One region of the Tepidibacillus infernus genome, then DNA from elsewhere that is predicted to be linked to it. Evidence: predicted binding sites of a transcription regulator. Region 1 holds the regulator's gene; each other region holds the start of a gene.
What was found. The regulator Rex, encoded in region 1, represses fermentation and respiration genes when NADH is low (regulators of the CRP and FNR family bind a similar motif). The targets are predictions, from matches to a motif close to TTGTGAAATATTTCACAA.
Positions count from the first base shown of each region.

Region 2: a site for Rex is predicted at 1,662-1,679, ahead of adhE (bifunctional acetaldehyde-CoA/alcohol dehydrogenase). Genes of this name have one in related genera too.
Region 3: a site for Rex is predicted at 3,399-3,416, ahead of TEPIDINF_RS02560 (cytochrome ubiquinol oxidase subunit I). Genes of this name have one in related genera too.

Region 1 is NZ_JBLWFI010000003.1:1,475-6,711, forward strand. Features, by position in the region: gene TEPIDINF_RS13600 (MFS transporter) at 1-18, opposite strand, end outside; gene TEPIDINF_RS13605 (hypothetical protein) at 50-211, opposite strand; gene TEPIDINF_RS13610 (hypothetical protein) at 553-708, shown strand; gene tatC (twin-arginine translocase subunit TatC) at 783-1,523, opposite strand; gene TEPIDINF_RS13620 (redox-sensing transcriptional repressor Rex) at 1,538-2,218, opposite strand; gene mobB (molybdopterin-guanine dinucleotide biosynthesis protein B) at 2,202-2,729, opposite strand; gene TEPIDINF_RS13630 (molybdopterin-binding protein) at 2,723-3,703, opposite strand; gene TEPIDINF_RS13635 (molybdenum cofactor guanylyltransferase) at 3,712-4,338, opposite strand; gene TEPIDINF_RS13640 (ABC transporter ATP-binding protein) at 4,568-5,237, shown strand, end outside.
Region 2 is NZ_JBLWFI010000001.1:21,551-26,787, forward strand. Features, by position in the region: gene TEPIDINF_RS00185 (glycoside hydrolase family 18 protein) at 1-1,267, shown strand, start outside; gene adhE (bifunctional acetaldehyde-CoA/alcohol dehydrogenase) at 1,849-4,488, shown strand; gene pflB (formate C-acetyltransferase) at 4,513-5,237, shown strand, end outside.
Region 3 is NZ_JBLWFI010000001.1:512,004-517,240, reverse strand. Features, by position in the region: gene TEPIDINF_RS02575 (acetyl-CoA hydrolase/transferase family protein) at 1-513, shown strand, start outside; gene TEPIDINF_RS02570 (hypothetical protein) at 681-872, shown strand; gene cydB (cytochrome d ubiquinol oxidase subunit II) at 918-1,940, opposite strand; gene TEPIDINF_RS02560 (cytochrome ubiquinol oxidase subunit I) at 1,972-3,327, opposite strand; gene TEPIDINF_RS02555 (TMEM165/GDT1 family protein) at 3,758-4,426, shown strand; gene asnB (asparagine synthase (glutamine-hydrolyzing)) at 4,501-5,237, opposite strand, start outside.

The sequences.
Region 1 (5,237 bases):
CAGTAATGATAAATTCATATTTTCTTCTCCAAATTATCAAATTTTATAATTATATATTTACAAATTTCTTTAGTTCGGGTATAAAAATTTCTTCAATAAATCCGTTGAAATTAGACAATTCTTCCATACATTGTTTTTTTCTATCAATTTGTTCCTTAGATAACTGCACACCTAATGATTCTAATAACTCTAATACTTGTGAGTTGTTCAATTTTTACACCTCCTTTTATTTTTTCTGATTAGTACTAATCTACTTATTTTAATTCTTTATTATTTCAATTTTCCTTTAAAATAGGGAAAAATTAAGAATTCTGGCTTTTATAGCTTTTTATCAACAGTAAAACACAACGGTTCTTGTCTACAAACGAGAAATTGAGAATATAAAGTAATTCTTTTTGATTACAAAAGGATTATCTCATTTATTTATAGTAATATTATTCCATTTGCGCTATATAAATACTTTATATTGCTTATTAAAACGTATATTATTATAGTGATAACAAAAAAGTAAAATTTTGAGAAAAGGGAATCTATTAAAAGGAGGACATTATTTTGGATAAGATTAAAAAAATATTATTCGTTTTTGTTCTAGTATTCGCTTTTGTGGGAATCAATTATTTTGGGGATGTAAATAAAGGAGATACCACACAATATGCCGATGAGGTATATTGGCCTGGCCTTCAAAGCATTACGCCTGACACGATGTAATATCAATACAGAAAAATAAACAAACAAAAAGCACGCTTCCTTCTTCAAGGTTGACGTGCTCTTTGTTGTTCAGATTAAATTTCTTCTAATGCTTGTTGGCGTTTTTTTGAGGCCACTTTGGATAGCATGATACTAATCTCATATAACAAAATGAGTGGAACAGAGACAAGAATATCTGACATCGGCTCAGGTGGTGTAATGGTGACGGCCACAATAATTAATACAAAATAGGCCAGCTTCCGAATTTTAATTAATAATTTAGGTGTAATGATACCAAGACGGGTTAAAAAGACTACGACAACTGGAAGCTCAAACACAATACCAAACGGAATCACGATGTTCAGCATAAAGCTAAAATACTGAGCAATCCCGTATACTTCAACAACACCTAACTGTTTAGAGATATTGGATAGGAAGGTAACGACCATTGGAAATAGAATAAAATAAGCAAATGATACCCCTAGTAAAAATAGAATAAAGGCAAAGGGAATAAACCATATGGTTGCCTTTCTTTCCCTTTTTGTTAAGCCTGGTGCAACAAATCGCCAAATTTGATATAACGCAAAAGGAAGGGAAAGGGTAATCCCAATCGCAAAAGCAAATTGCATGTAGACTCTTAGTGCATCAGATAAACGAAAAACGTTAAAGGTAACCCCTTTTGCTTTGAGCTCATCAGTAAAATAGCGAATAACTGGGTCTGTTAACATAAAACCGACCACCAAGGCAACGACAAAAAACAAGATAATCCAGATAATTCTTTTTCTTAACTCTTCTAAATGACTGACTAAAGTCATTGATTTATCTTGATCCACCATATGAGATCCCTCTCCTATTCATCTTCATTCTCTAGCTCTTGGTCTTGTTCCATTAGCTCATCTTCTGGAAAATTCTTCAGGAAATAGACCAATGTTTGTAATTCAGTCGTTAAGTCAATATGGTGTACCAATGTACCAGCTGGCACTGTTAGCCTTGAAGGAGTAAAGTTGAGGATTCCTCTAACTCCTGCATCTACTAATTTATCTGTTATTTCTTGGGCCACATGAACAGGTACGGTTAGGATCGCAACTTCAACCCGGAATAATTGAACCACTTCCTTTAAGCTATCAATCCCATAAACGGGAATACCATCAATTTCACGATTAAACTTGTTCGGATTGCTATCAAAGGCAGCCACAATTTTGATATTGCGATTCTTATAGAAATTGTAATGCAGTAAAGCTGTACCTAGATTACCAACCCCAATGAGAACAACATTGGTTACTTCATCTTGTTTTAAAAAGTCTCGTAAAAACTGCAACAAGTAGCTTACATTATAACCATATCCTTTTTTCCCTAATTCCCCCAAATACGAGAAGTCTCTTCTAATGGTTGCTGGATCGATCAATAACTCTTTGCTTAATTGGGCTGATGAAACACGCTGTTTTCCCATGAGATGTAACTTTTCTAAGTAACGATAATATAAAGGTAATCTCTTGGCTGTGACCTGTGGTATCTTATGATCTTGAGCCATCTTTTATCTCCCCCAATATATTTGATTGAATCAATTCTACAATCCCTTCAACATCGTCTAAATCATAAATAGGGATCTGCTTTTCATCAAGTGGTAACGAAGTTGCAATTGCAATCACATCTTTAAGACTTGAAAGTAGGGTTAGATCTTCTTCTCTACGAACGACTAAAATTTTAGATGGGGCTTCATGTTTATACCCCTCCACCAAGATAATGTCTACATCCTTCACATAGGAAATCACTTCCTCAAATGAAAGCGATCTCTCCACCTTCTCGATCATGGCCAATTTTTCTTGTGAGTTTATCAGTACAACATCAGAACCAGCTTGGGCAAATTTCCAAGTATCTTTCCCTTCATGATCCATTTCAAAACGATGGGCATCATGTTTAATGGCTGCAACACGATATCCTTGTTGTTTAAATGCGTGAATGACCTTCGCCATCAAGGTGGTCTTCCCACTACCGGAATAGCCAACAAAGCTAGCAATGGGAATTTTGCGTTCATTTAGCAACCATAATACCCCCCATAACCTAAACGTATGATTTCCTCTTTTGTTACTTTTTCACCTACAAGAATTCTTGGCAATACGACATCAAAGGCAGTAAAAGGATCATGTAATACTCCTCCAGGCAACCCGAGAATTGGTGTATTTTCTGAGTAGGCGACCATCAGCATCGAACCAGGTAGCATGGGTGTCCCTTGAGTAATTACTTCTGTAGCCATTTCTCGAATCGCAAAAGGGGTACGATCATCAGGATCGACAGACATTCCACCAGAAAGAAGAACCATATCTACTTTTTTATCAAGGAAATATTTGATTTCAGCTTTAATTTGCTCGACATCATCTGGAGCAAAACGCTGTTCAACCAACTCAGAGCCAAATGCTTTTAATTTCTTTTCTACAATCGGGCCAAAACGGTCTTTAATCCTGCCTTTAAATACTTCACTTCCGGTTGTGACTAATCCTGTTTTGAAAGGCTTAAATGGTTTAACCCCAATCACAGTTTTCCCTTTGGTAATCGCTTCAACTTGTTCAATGTATCTTTCTTCAACAATAAGAGGAAGTGCTCTAGTTCCTGCCAACTTCGCTCCAGGCTGCACGATTTTATTATTGAGCACAGTAGCAAGAGCAAGATCAGGGATTGCATTGATTTGATGAACGATTTCTTCATTTACTTTTGCTAATCCATATATTTCGGAAGTAAGTGTCACTTTCCCTTCATGTGGTTCGTTTGTAAGCACATGTTGACCAGTAATCGCTTTTGCCATACGAATGGCAGCCTCATTTTCATGTAAATAACCTTTTTCTAACACCATTACATAAATATGTTCTTTTCCGATTTTTAATAATTCAGGAATATCTTCTTCTGTAATGATATGCCCTTTTTTAAATGCTCTTCCTTTAAATTCTCCAGGAACAATTTTAGTTAAATCGTGAGCTAGAGCATATCCAATTGCATCTTCCACTTTTATCTCTATAAGCATAGAAGACTTCACTCTTTTTCCTCCTCAATCATCCAGCTTAATGCTTCCATATATTGTTCAGGATCATTCATATTGAAAAATATTTTTCCACTCTGGTTAAATTCTTGTACGTCTAGTTCCTCTACAATAAGAAGTCTCTTTTGATCCAGAATCCATTTTACTAAACTGTTTTTCCCTTCTTCTATATCTTTGGACATCGCATCTATCAAACTTTTTGAATAAATCGCATGTAAGGGTTGCAATTTATCTTTCCACTTAGGAATGACAATATCCATTTGATTCGTAGTTGCTAATTGGTACATCCATAGAGCCAAATCAACGGAAAAAAAGGGCATATCCGCAGCAACGACAAAATGATATAGATCTGTGCTATGAGTGAGTCCAGTTCGTATTCCATTTAACGGTCCTAAGAATGGTGTCTGGTCGTAAACAAGTTTAATGAATTCTTCCTCTTTCTCCAAAAAGGAAAACTGATAAGTCCCGCCAGAAACAATGATGATTTGTTTAGATACTGTTTTTAACCGCCGAATCGACCGGTCGATCATTATTTCCTTTCCTATTCGCAATTCCCATTTTGGAAGCCCATTCATTCTTTTATTTTGTCCGCCAGCTAACAATATAGAAGTGAAGCCCATGGCTTTTTTCACCATCTCTACTATTTTACAATATTTTTTACGAAATTGCTCAATCTTGAGCAAAGTTATCTTTCATTAATACTAACTCAAACGACTAAGAAGGAAAAGGATTTTTATCACACATTCTTCATACCTTCTTCTAGAAATTGTGCATTGCAAAGGAAGTGAGTCTTCCACTTGATTGATAAATAGTATCTACGTTACACTTATGAAAAGAGGTGATTTACTATTGATATTACTACAAACGAACCGACTTTCAAAATCTTTTATCGTAGAACCTATTCTATCGGATATTGATATACAAATCCAATCCAATGAACGTGTAGGACTTGTTGGTGTAAATGGAGCCGGAAAATCAACTTTGCTTAAAATCATTGCAGGCGAAATGCTCCCTGATTCTGGGGAGATTCATCTTGCCAAAAGTGCAACTGTTGGCTATTTAGCTCAAGATAGTGGACTTGATACAGAATTAACCATTTGGGAGGAAATGAAGCTTGTTTTTATAGACCTGATTAAACAAGAACAATCCCTTCGTCGTTTAGAAGAAAAAATGTCTGACCCAACCTATCTCGAAAACGCGACCATGTATGAAAAATTATTAAAAGAATACTCAGAATCGATGGAACGGTTTAAAGATCAAGGTGGATACGAATATGAATCACAAATTAGGGGTGTTTTACACGGCTTAGGATTCCACTCTTTTCCTTATGAAGAAACCTTTATTCACACCTTAAGCGGTGGTCAAAAAACAAGACTTGCTCTAGCAAAGCTCTTATTAATTTCGCCTGATCTTCTTATATTAGATGAACCAACCAATTATTTGGATATTGAAACCTTGACTTGGCTTGAAGCTTATTTAAAATCCTATTCTGGTGCCATCTTAGTTGTTTCGCATGATC
Region 2 (5,237 bases), on a different contig from region 1:
TCGTAGAGGTCAAACATTATTTGGAATTGCTCAAGCATTTAATACGACTGCTCAAGCGATTACTGTGGCCAATGAAATACCCGATCCTAACCGATTAGTCGTAGGGCAAGCATTGGTTATTCCAATTGTTGGAAGATACCATTGGGTTCAACCTGGCGAATCTTTGTATAGTATTGGACGACGTTATAATATTAGTCCTAGTGAGCTGGCAAGAGTTAATCGGATATCACTAACAACAATACTTCCTATTGGTTTTAGGTTATATATTCCCCCAAGACCAAAACCTACGATTGAAGTCAATGCTTACCTTGAACCAAGGGAACGAATTACACCTGCCCAAAGACAAGAAGTAAGAAGGGTAGGGAGGTACTTAACTTATTTAGCACCATTTAGTTTTAGGGCAAATCGAGACGGTTCATTGACTCCGCCTCCACTCGATGATATTCCTAACATTGCCCGCTCTTTAGGGATTACGAATATGTTAGTTGTTACAAATCAAGAAGCAGGACAATTTAGCAAGGAGCTAGCACATATTTTATTTACGAATGAGAGCATATCTAATCGTTTCCTTAGTAATATTATCAATACTGCTAATCGTTTAGGTTTCAGGGATATCCATTTCGATTTTGAATTTATTGATCCGAACGATCGAGAGGCATACAACCAGTTTTTAAGAAGAGCTCAAAGCAGACTAAAACCAGCTGGCTTTTTATTATCTACGGCGTTAGCCCCAAAAACAAGTGCGGCACAAATAGGTGCTTGGTATACTGCACACGATTATAGAGCTCATGGTCAAATCGTTGATTTTTCCGTTCCCATGACGTATGAATGGGGATATACTTATAGTACACCACAGGCAGTTAGCCCTATTGGACCAGTTCGTCAAGTGATCCAATATGCTTTAACAGAAATGCCTGCCAAAAAGATTATGTTAGGGCAGAACTTATATGGTTATGATTGGCGAGCCCCCTTTAGGTATGGTGGAGAAGCAGCAAGAGCATTAAGCCCTCAGCAAGCGATTGAATTGGCTAAGAGGGAAAATGTAGCGATACAATATGATACCCGTGCCCAAGCCCCATTTTTTAAATATGTTGATGATCAAGGACGAGAACATGAAGTATGGTTTGAGGATGCAAGGAGTATTCAAGCTAAATTTGACTTAATCAAACAATTAGGGCTAAGAGGAATTAGTTATTGGAAATTGGGACTTTCCTTCCCGCAAAATTGGCTGCTTCTAGAGGATAATTTCAATATCACCAAAAGATAATCATTACCTTATTTCTTCAGTGAATCCTGAAGCTATAAAAACTTTCTTCCATTTGTCATTTAAGGGTTTGTATATTCCATAAGCTGCGACATAGCGTGACTAGCAGCTTTAGCTGTGTAGCACGACTTGTACACTTTGTGTGCCTTCAGAAGTGCCCTTCTCTCCGTAATCTTTATTCATAGAAGGGCACGGATGACGGAGCGCGATGGAATATACAAACCTTTTCTTATACTATTATGGGCTATATATTGAACAAATGGTGAACAAACATGATCCATCAAAAATAAAAAGAAAACGAGTGTAAACGGTTTAAATAGAAGATAAATTGCTCTAATTTCGTTAAATCAACTTTGTGTATAGAGTTAATACATATTAAGATAAAAACAACAATAACATGTGAAATATTTCACAATAAAACAGAATAATTAAACCTATATAAATTTGAAGGCGCCATTTATAGTTGATAAGTTGTTGTTATAAGTAGGTTTATTTAATATTTTAGAAACAAATGAACATTTTAATTCTTTTGCTTGTTACAATTTATTGTGTATTTATTCACATTAAAAATGGAGGAGAGCATAATGGAAAAAGTGCTTGAGAAAGCAAATCATCAAAATGAAAAGATGCAAGATGAAGGGAAAGAGATGGTTCAGACTACAATTGATGAATTAGTAAAAAACGCTAAAATTGCTTTACAAGAAATGATGAAATTGAATCAAGAACAAATTGATGAGATTGTAAAGCAAATGGCTTTAGCTGGATTAGATCAACATATGCCACTTGCTAAAATGGCAGTTGAGGAAACTAGAAGAGGAATTTATGAAGATAAGATCATTAAAAATCTGTTCGCTACAGAATACATCTACCACAGTATCAAGTATGACAAGACGGTAGGGATCATCGAAGAAAATGAACTAGAAGGCTACTTTAAAGTAGCAGAACCAGTGGGTGTTATCGCAGGGGTTACACCGGTAACCAATCCAACATCTACAACGATGTTTAAAGCAATTATCTCTTTGAAAACAAGAAATCCAATTATCTTTGCTTTTCATCCCTCTGCACAGAAATGTAGCGTAGCAGCTGCAACAGTTGTTCGGGATGCAGCAGTAAAAGCTGGTGCTCCAAAAGATTGTATTCAATGGATCGAAACGCCTTCGATTGAAGCAACACAATTATTAATGAATCATCCAGGCGTTGCGCTTGTATTAGCAACAGGTGGTTCAGGGATGGTCAAATCTGCTTATAGTACAGGAAAACCTGCATTAGGTGTGGGACCAGGTAATGTACCCTGTTATATAGAAAAAACAGCCAATATTAAACAAGCGGTAACCGATTTAATTCTTTCCAAGACCTTTGATAATGGAATGATTTGTGCTTCTGAACAAGCAGTTATTGTAGATCAGGAAATAGCAAAAACGGTTAAACAATATATGATGGAAAATCATTGCTACTTCTTAAACAAAGAAGAAATAAAAAAACTTGAGAAACTTGTAATCAATCCAACCACTTGTGCAGTAAATGCATCGATTGTTGGTCAATCACCTATAAACATTGCAGAGCAAGCAGGCATTCAAGTACCAAAAGAAACCAAGATGTTAGTTGTTCCGCTAGAGGGAGTAGGAGAAGAATACCCCCTTTCTCGAGAAAAGCTTAGCCCAATTCTTGCTTACTATGAAGTAAAAAATGTGGATGAAGGAATTAAGCGAGCTGAAGAAATGGTCTTGTTTGGCGGGATGGGTCACTCTGCTGTGATTCATAGTCAAAATGATGAAGTGATTCAAGCATTTGCTAGTCGAATTAAAACAGGCCGACTCATTGTTAACGCACCATCAACTCATGGAGCGATTGGGGATATCTATAATGTCAATATTCCATCCTTAACCTTAGGGTGTGGCACTTATGGATCGAATTCAACAACAGATAATGTATCCTCTGTCAATTTAATTAATGTTAAAAAGGTAGCTAGGAGAAAAGTAAATATGCAATGGTTCAAAATTCCATCCAAAATCTACTTTGAAAGTGGTTCTGTTCAATATCTAGTAAAAATGCCTGAGATTTCTCGAGCATTAATCGTAACTGACCCCATGATGGTGAAATTAGGTTATGTGGATCGGGTCTTATATTATCTAAGAAAACGACAAAATTACGTGCATAGCGAAATCTTCTCTGAAGTAGAGCCAGATCCATCTGTAGAAACCGTCTTAAAAGGAGCCGAATTGATGCGTCAATTCCAACCAGACGTGATTATTGCTCTAGGTGGTGGCTCAGCAATGGACGCAGCAAAAGGCATGTGGCTATTCTATGAATATCCTGGAGAAAAATTCGAGCATATGAAACAAAAGTTTATGGATATTCGAAAAAGAGTTTATAAGTTCCCTAAACTTGGTGAAAAAGCAAAATTGGTTGCTATTCCAACAACATCAGGTACAGGTTCAGAAGTAACTAGTTTTGCGGTGATCTCAGATAAGAAAAATAATATTAAATACCCACTTGCAGATTATGAATTAACACCAGATGTTGCGATTATTGATCCAGATTTTGTGATGACAGTACCAAAGAGTGTAACAGCCGATACTGGTATGGACGTACTCACTCATGCGATTGAAGCATATGTCTCGGTGATGGCGAATGATTATACGGATGCACTTGCAATGAAAGCAATCCAATTAGTCTTTGAATATTTACCAAAAGCCTACCACAATCCCAATGATAAAGTGGCCAGAGAAAAAATGCATAATGCTTCTTGTATCGCGGGTATGGCGTTTGCTAACGCATTCCTTGGTATCAATCATAGCTTAGCTCACAAATTAGGTGGAGAATTCCATATTGCGCATGGTAAGGCAAATTCAATTCTTCTTCCCTATGTGATTCGCTATAACGCAACAAAGCCAACTAAATTTGTCTCATTTCCTAAATACGATCACTTTATTGCCAATGAAAGATATGCTAAAATTGCTAGAATGCTAGGATTAAAAGCGAGAACAACAGAAGAAGGAGTGCAAAGTTTAATTGAAGCCATTATTCAGTTAGCAAAAGAATTAAATATGCCACTCACCATTAAAGAAGCAGGAATCGATGAGAAAACATTCGAAGCGAAAGTGGAAGAGTTAGCAGAAAAAGCGTTTGAAGATCAATGTACAACAGCAAATCCAAGATATCCACTTGTAAGTGAACTAGCAACGATTTACCGAGAGGCTTTTCAAGGAAAAGGAATTGTATAAGATTTTAAAAGGGGCTGAATACTAATGATCAGTGAAAAAGTAATTCCAGCTTGGGCTGGATTTAAAGCAGGTAAATGGATGGAAGAGGTGAATGTTAGAGACTTTATTCAATTGAACTATACACCATATGATGGGGATGGAAGTTTTCTAGCAGGGCCATCTGATCGTACTAAGAAACTATTAGACAAAGTATTTATTTTAATCGAACAAGAAAGAAAGAATGGGGGAGTACTAGATGTTGATACGGCAACCCCATCTACGATTACCTCCCATGGTCCAGGATTTATCGATAAAGATTTAGAAGTGATTATAGGATTACAAACTGACGAAGCTTTTAAACGTTCTATTCATCCAACGGGCGGTATTCGCATGATTGAGGCTGCTTGTGAAGCCTATGGCTATGAAATGGATGAAAAGGTTCAGGAGATTTTTACGAAGTATCGTAAAACCCATAACCAAGGGGTATTTGATGCATATACAGAAGAAATGAAAAAGGCAAGAAAAACTGGGATTATTACCGGTTTACCAGATGCTTACGGTAGAGGCAGAATTATTGGGGATTATCGTCGTGTGGCATTATATGGAGTCGATTTCTTAATCGAACAGAAAAAACAAGAAAAAGCGGCAACAGAAGATGACTTTATGTCTGAAGATACGATTCGTCTTCGCGAAGAATTAACGGAGCAAATTAGTGCATTAAAAGAATTAAAGGAAATGGCATTATCTTATGGTTATGACATTTCAAAACC
Region 3 (5,237 bases), on a different contig from region 1:
GATCAATATAGAGACAAATTAGTCTTCCGCCCTCAAGAGATCAGTAACCATCCAGAATTAATTCGTAGAATGGGTTTGATTGCAATCAATACTGCATTGGAAGCTGATATTTATGGAAACGTCAACTCAACACATGTGGCTGGTACCCATATGATGAATGGTATTGGCGGTTCTGGAGACTTTGCTCGTAATGCAGGACTTTCCATTTTTGTAACCAAATCTATTGCAAAAGATGGCAAAATTTCCAGTATTGTCCCCATGGTTTCCCATGTTGACCATACAGAACATGATGTACAAATCCTTGTCACTGAGCAAGGGTTGGCTGATTTAAGAGGTTTAGCTCCACGAGAGAGAGCTGAATTGATTATTGAAAAATGTGTTCACCCAATGTATAAAGATAAAATGAGAGAATATTATAATGAGGCATTAGAACGCGGTGGTCATACACCACATGTTCTTGAAAAAGCACTATCCTGGCACCAGAAATTACGTGAAACTGGAACGATGCTATAATCTTATTTTGAAAGAGTTCTATACGAACTCTTTCTTTAATTAATTTAATACGGGAGAAGATATGGTAGTCAATTGAGCTTAAATCTACTATAATAATATTGATACAGGTTTTTCAGGCATTACGATTCATTTTTAGTTTTACCATACTAAAAAATGAGGTGAGCCATATGGAAACTGTAAAATTATCAACGATTGTTAAATTTGTATCTCCCGATTTAGAGAATATCTTAACAAAGCATGAATTAGAATCACCTGTAGTATTAAAAAATGGAATCGACTCAGTCACGGTCGATGATATGATGGAAATTATTGAAGCGATGATTATACAAACCAAAACAAACGGTACCCTGTTTCATTAAGGGTACCGTTTTGCATCTTTAAATATTTCTACTTTTCATTTCATCTTAGTAATGGCTATCTTGTTCTGTTACTTTATCAGAAAATATTTTATAAACAAAAATTTGATAGGCGATCACAATGGGTACAAAGATAATAGCCACATAGAACATAATTCTTAACGTATATTCACTGGAAGAAGAGTTAAATATCGTTAAACTATACTTCTCATCAATACTAGATGGGATCATATTTGGATACAAACCAATAATGGTAATATAAATCGTCATTAATATCGTAACAGAACTTGCAAAAAATGCACGAATCGCATCCTTCTTTTGTAAAAATCGTCTCGTAAATAATAATGCCACAACAGCTAACCCTGGCACGATCCACAAGATCGGCTGTTGGAGATAATTCCTATAGAGATTTGTTGCCACACTAGTATAGATTAAAAAGATACCCGCAAGGATTAAGGCAATGACCCACAACTTTGAAGCATAGGTTAATGCCCTTTCAGATAAAGAACCCATTGTTTTAGCAGCAATCCATATCGCACCTGTTAATGAAAATAAGGCAATAAATACTAATCCTCCTAAGAGACCGTATGGATTAAGCAATGAGAGTAACGTTCCATGGTAGCCACTATCATCCATGGCTAACCCTTGGAAGATATTCGCAAATGCAACTCCAAAAAGTAGAGTAACTAACAAACTACCTGAGAAAAACGCCCACTTCCAAGCTTTTCTCCAAGATTGATGATCGCTTTTATTCATAAATTCAATGGCCGTTCCTCTAAATATCAATCCCAATAAAATGAGCATCAAAGGCAAATAAAGATAACTAAACATCAAAGCATAAGTGGTTGGAAAAGCTGCAAAGGTAGCACCACCAGCTGTAATCAACCATACTTCATTTCCATCCCAAAAAGGTCCAATGGTATTTAATAAAAGTTTACGTTCTGAATCATCTTTCGCAATAAATGGATAAAGAATTCCTACGCCTAAATCAAATCCATCTAGCATAAAATAGACTGCCCATAAAGTCCCCCATAATCCAAACCAAGTGATGGCCAATGCCGTATATGACATTTTTCATTCCTCCCTTATTCCAATCAAAATACTATGCCTGAAAGCCTGGCGATTGATCGATATGTATCTTAGTAGGCTTTTCAAAATCCGGACCCATTTTTGCATATTTCACCAGCAAATAAAGATCGGCAACAATTAAAATCGTATAGAAAACAACAACACCTATTAAAGTAGTAAGAACATTTGAAGCAGGAATAGGAGAAACTGCATCTGCGGTCTTCATTAAGCCATAAACAATCCATGGTTGTCTTCCGACCTCTGCCACAACCCATCCTAAATTAATTGCAATATAAGGTAAAGGAATAGAATAAAGCATCATTTTTAAATATAGTCTTGAATCTAATAATTTATTTTTTCGCTGCAAATACCATCCGATAAAGGACATAAGAATAAAATAGACTCCTAGTCCTACCATGATTCGAAATGCATAAAAGGTTAAATTGACTGGTGGTCTTTCCTCTAAAGGAAAATCTTTTAATCCCTTTATCGTAGCGTTTGGATCTTTAAACGCAAGAAAACTGGTCAATTTAGGGATTCCTAATGTTTCGATACGGTTCCCCTCATTCTTCTCATCAGGAATTTGTAAAAGATACATAGGTGCACCTTGTTGTGTTTCCCAAATCGATTCCATTGCAGCAAATTTAGCAGGTTGTACATCAGCTACATTGCTACCATTCAAATCGCCTAATACTGCTACGCCAATTGAAGAAAAAATAGCAAATATTAAAGCAATGCGGAATGATTTTTTAAAAAAGTCTAGATGTTGATGTCGCAATAAATGATAAGCACTAATTCCTAAAACAAAGAATGCCGAGAGCACGTATCCAGATAAAACAGTATGAAAAAACATTAACCATGCATATTTATTAGTAACAACCGCCATAAAATCAACCAACTCGGCTCTTCCATTACGAAGAACATAACCTACAGGGTGTTGCATCCAACCATTAGCAATAATAATCCAGACAGCAGAAAGATTCGTTCCTAACGCTACCATCCATATGGCGAAGGCATGTAGTTTTTTTGAAAGACGATCCCACCCATATATCCAAACACCTAAGAAAGTGGACTCTAAAAAGAAAGCAACAGTCGCTTCAATTGCTAAAGGTGCACCAAAAATATCGCCAACATATTTAGAGTATTCACTCCAGTTTGTCCCAAACTGGAATTCCATTGTGATACCTGTTACCACACCTAAAGCAAAATTGATAATAAATAGCTTCCCCCAAAACTTGGCCATCTTTTTGTACATGATTTCATTGGTTTTTACATACAAAGTTTCCATGATAGCAACTAAAATAACAAGTCCTAATGTGAGTGGTACAAATAAAAAGTGAAATCCAATTGTAATCGCAAATTGAAGTCTACTTAATGTAACAACATCCATTTACCTTTCCCCCTTTTTACATCTATTTATTTAGTATGTATAGAATATTTTCCATTTTATTTTACTACGACTTGTGACAAATATCACTACTTTTTTAATATTTTATTATGTATAATTTGTGAAGGTTATTAACGCTAATATTATTTTATAACATATAAAACTTAATAAGTATAAAATGTAGAATATTAACGACAAATTTCATTTATTCCTTGTATCACCATCATTCATTTGATAAAATATAAATGTAATTAAAGGGGAGTAGCTAACGTCTACATATGGCGTTGTATGGGGTCAACACACTGATGATGATTTGATCATCTGGCCTCATTGTTTGGTTGAACCAAAAAGCGAGACTTTTAATACTTCTTTGTGATATTTATCACTTAGATGTATTGAAAGTCTTTTTTTCATGAAATGAAGGGGTGATTTTTTGATTTCTTTTCTTGTTGCAACTGTATTTGTAACCTTAGCTGAGATGGGGGACAAAACTCAACTATTGGCAATTGCCTTTGCATCAAGATATTCAAGCAAACAAGTAATGTTAGGTGTGTTCCTAGCCACTATTTTTAATCATGGTTTAGCAGTGGCATTTGGCGATTTTTTAACTTCTAAAATTTCCTTAGATATGATCCAAATTGGTGCAGCGGTTTTATTCGTATTATTCGGAATCTGGACAATTCGAGGGGATCAATTAAACGGAGAAGAAAATCGTTTTAAGACATTTGGCCCAATTATGGCTGTTACCATGGCTTTTTTTATCGCTGAATTAGGGGATAAAACTCAATTAGCTACTATTGCTTTGGCTGCTAAATATCAATCGCCTTATTTTGTATTGGCTGGTACCACATTGGGAATGTTAATTGCTGATGGAATTGGAATCTGGTTTGGAACTTGGTTAAACCAAAAATTATCTGCCCAGATGATCAAATGGATTTCAGCATTCATCTTCATTTTCTTTGGTCTAGCTGGACTCTATCGCCATTTGCCAGATTCTTTAATCCTTTATCTTAATTTCATTACGTTAGCTCTGATTCTCGGTGTTGGATTTATATTTAGAAAAAATGTATCAAAGGAAAAATTACATTCAGAAAAACTATAACAATTGACTACTCCCCAAAGAAAAAACTATTCTCTCCTAAAATGAGAATAGTTTTTTCCTATCTTTATTCCTGTTTAACGGATCTTTACATGATACTCTTTTAACCAAAAATTAACTTGCACAAGATAAGCTAATAACTGTGGTCCAGTCATTAATTGTCCAAACCATGGCACTTTAAAACTTTCACCTCCTGAGTTTGCAATATTTTCCACTTTTTCTTTATCAATTAATTGAAGAATAGGAGAAGCTGGATCATGGAGAATTTCTAAGATTATCTTGCTTACAGCAACTGTGTATTCGGGATTATGAGTTTTTGGATATGGGCTTTTTTTCCTGATTAAGACCTCTTCCGGCAATACACCTCTTAACGCTTTACGTAAAAGCCCTTTTTCCCTATTTTCAAGATTTTTCATTTCCCAAGGAATATTCCATAAATATTCTACTAATCGGTGATCAGCAAAAGGAACGCGAACTTCAAGGCCTGTTGCCATCGTCATGCGATCTTTACGTTCTAATAAAGTCTGCATAAACCACGTCATATTTAAATAAAACAATTCACGCATACGGCTTTGCAGTGGTAATTCTCCAACCAGCTTTGGTACTTCATTTAATGTTTGTTGATAACGTTTGTTTAAGTAATCTTTCAAATGAAGTTGCTCTCTTACCTCTTTTGCTAAAATACTTTCTCTTTCGGAAATAGAACGTAACCAAGGAAAAGTATTAGATGCCAGATCATCTCTACGATAAAACCATGGATAACCACCAAAAATTTCATCAGCACATTCTCCTGATAAACCAACTGTCGCATTTT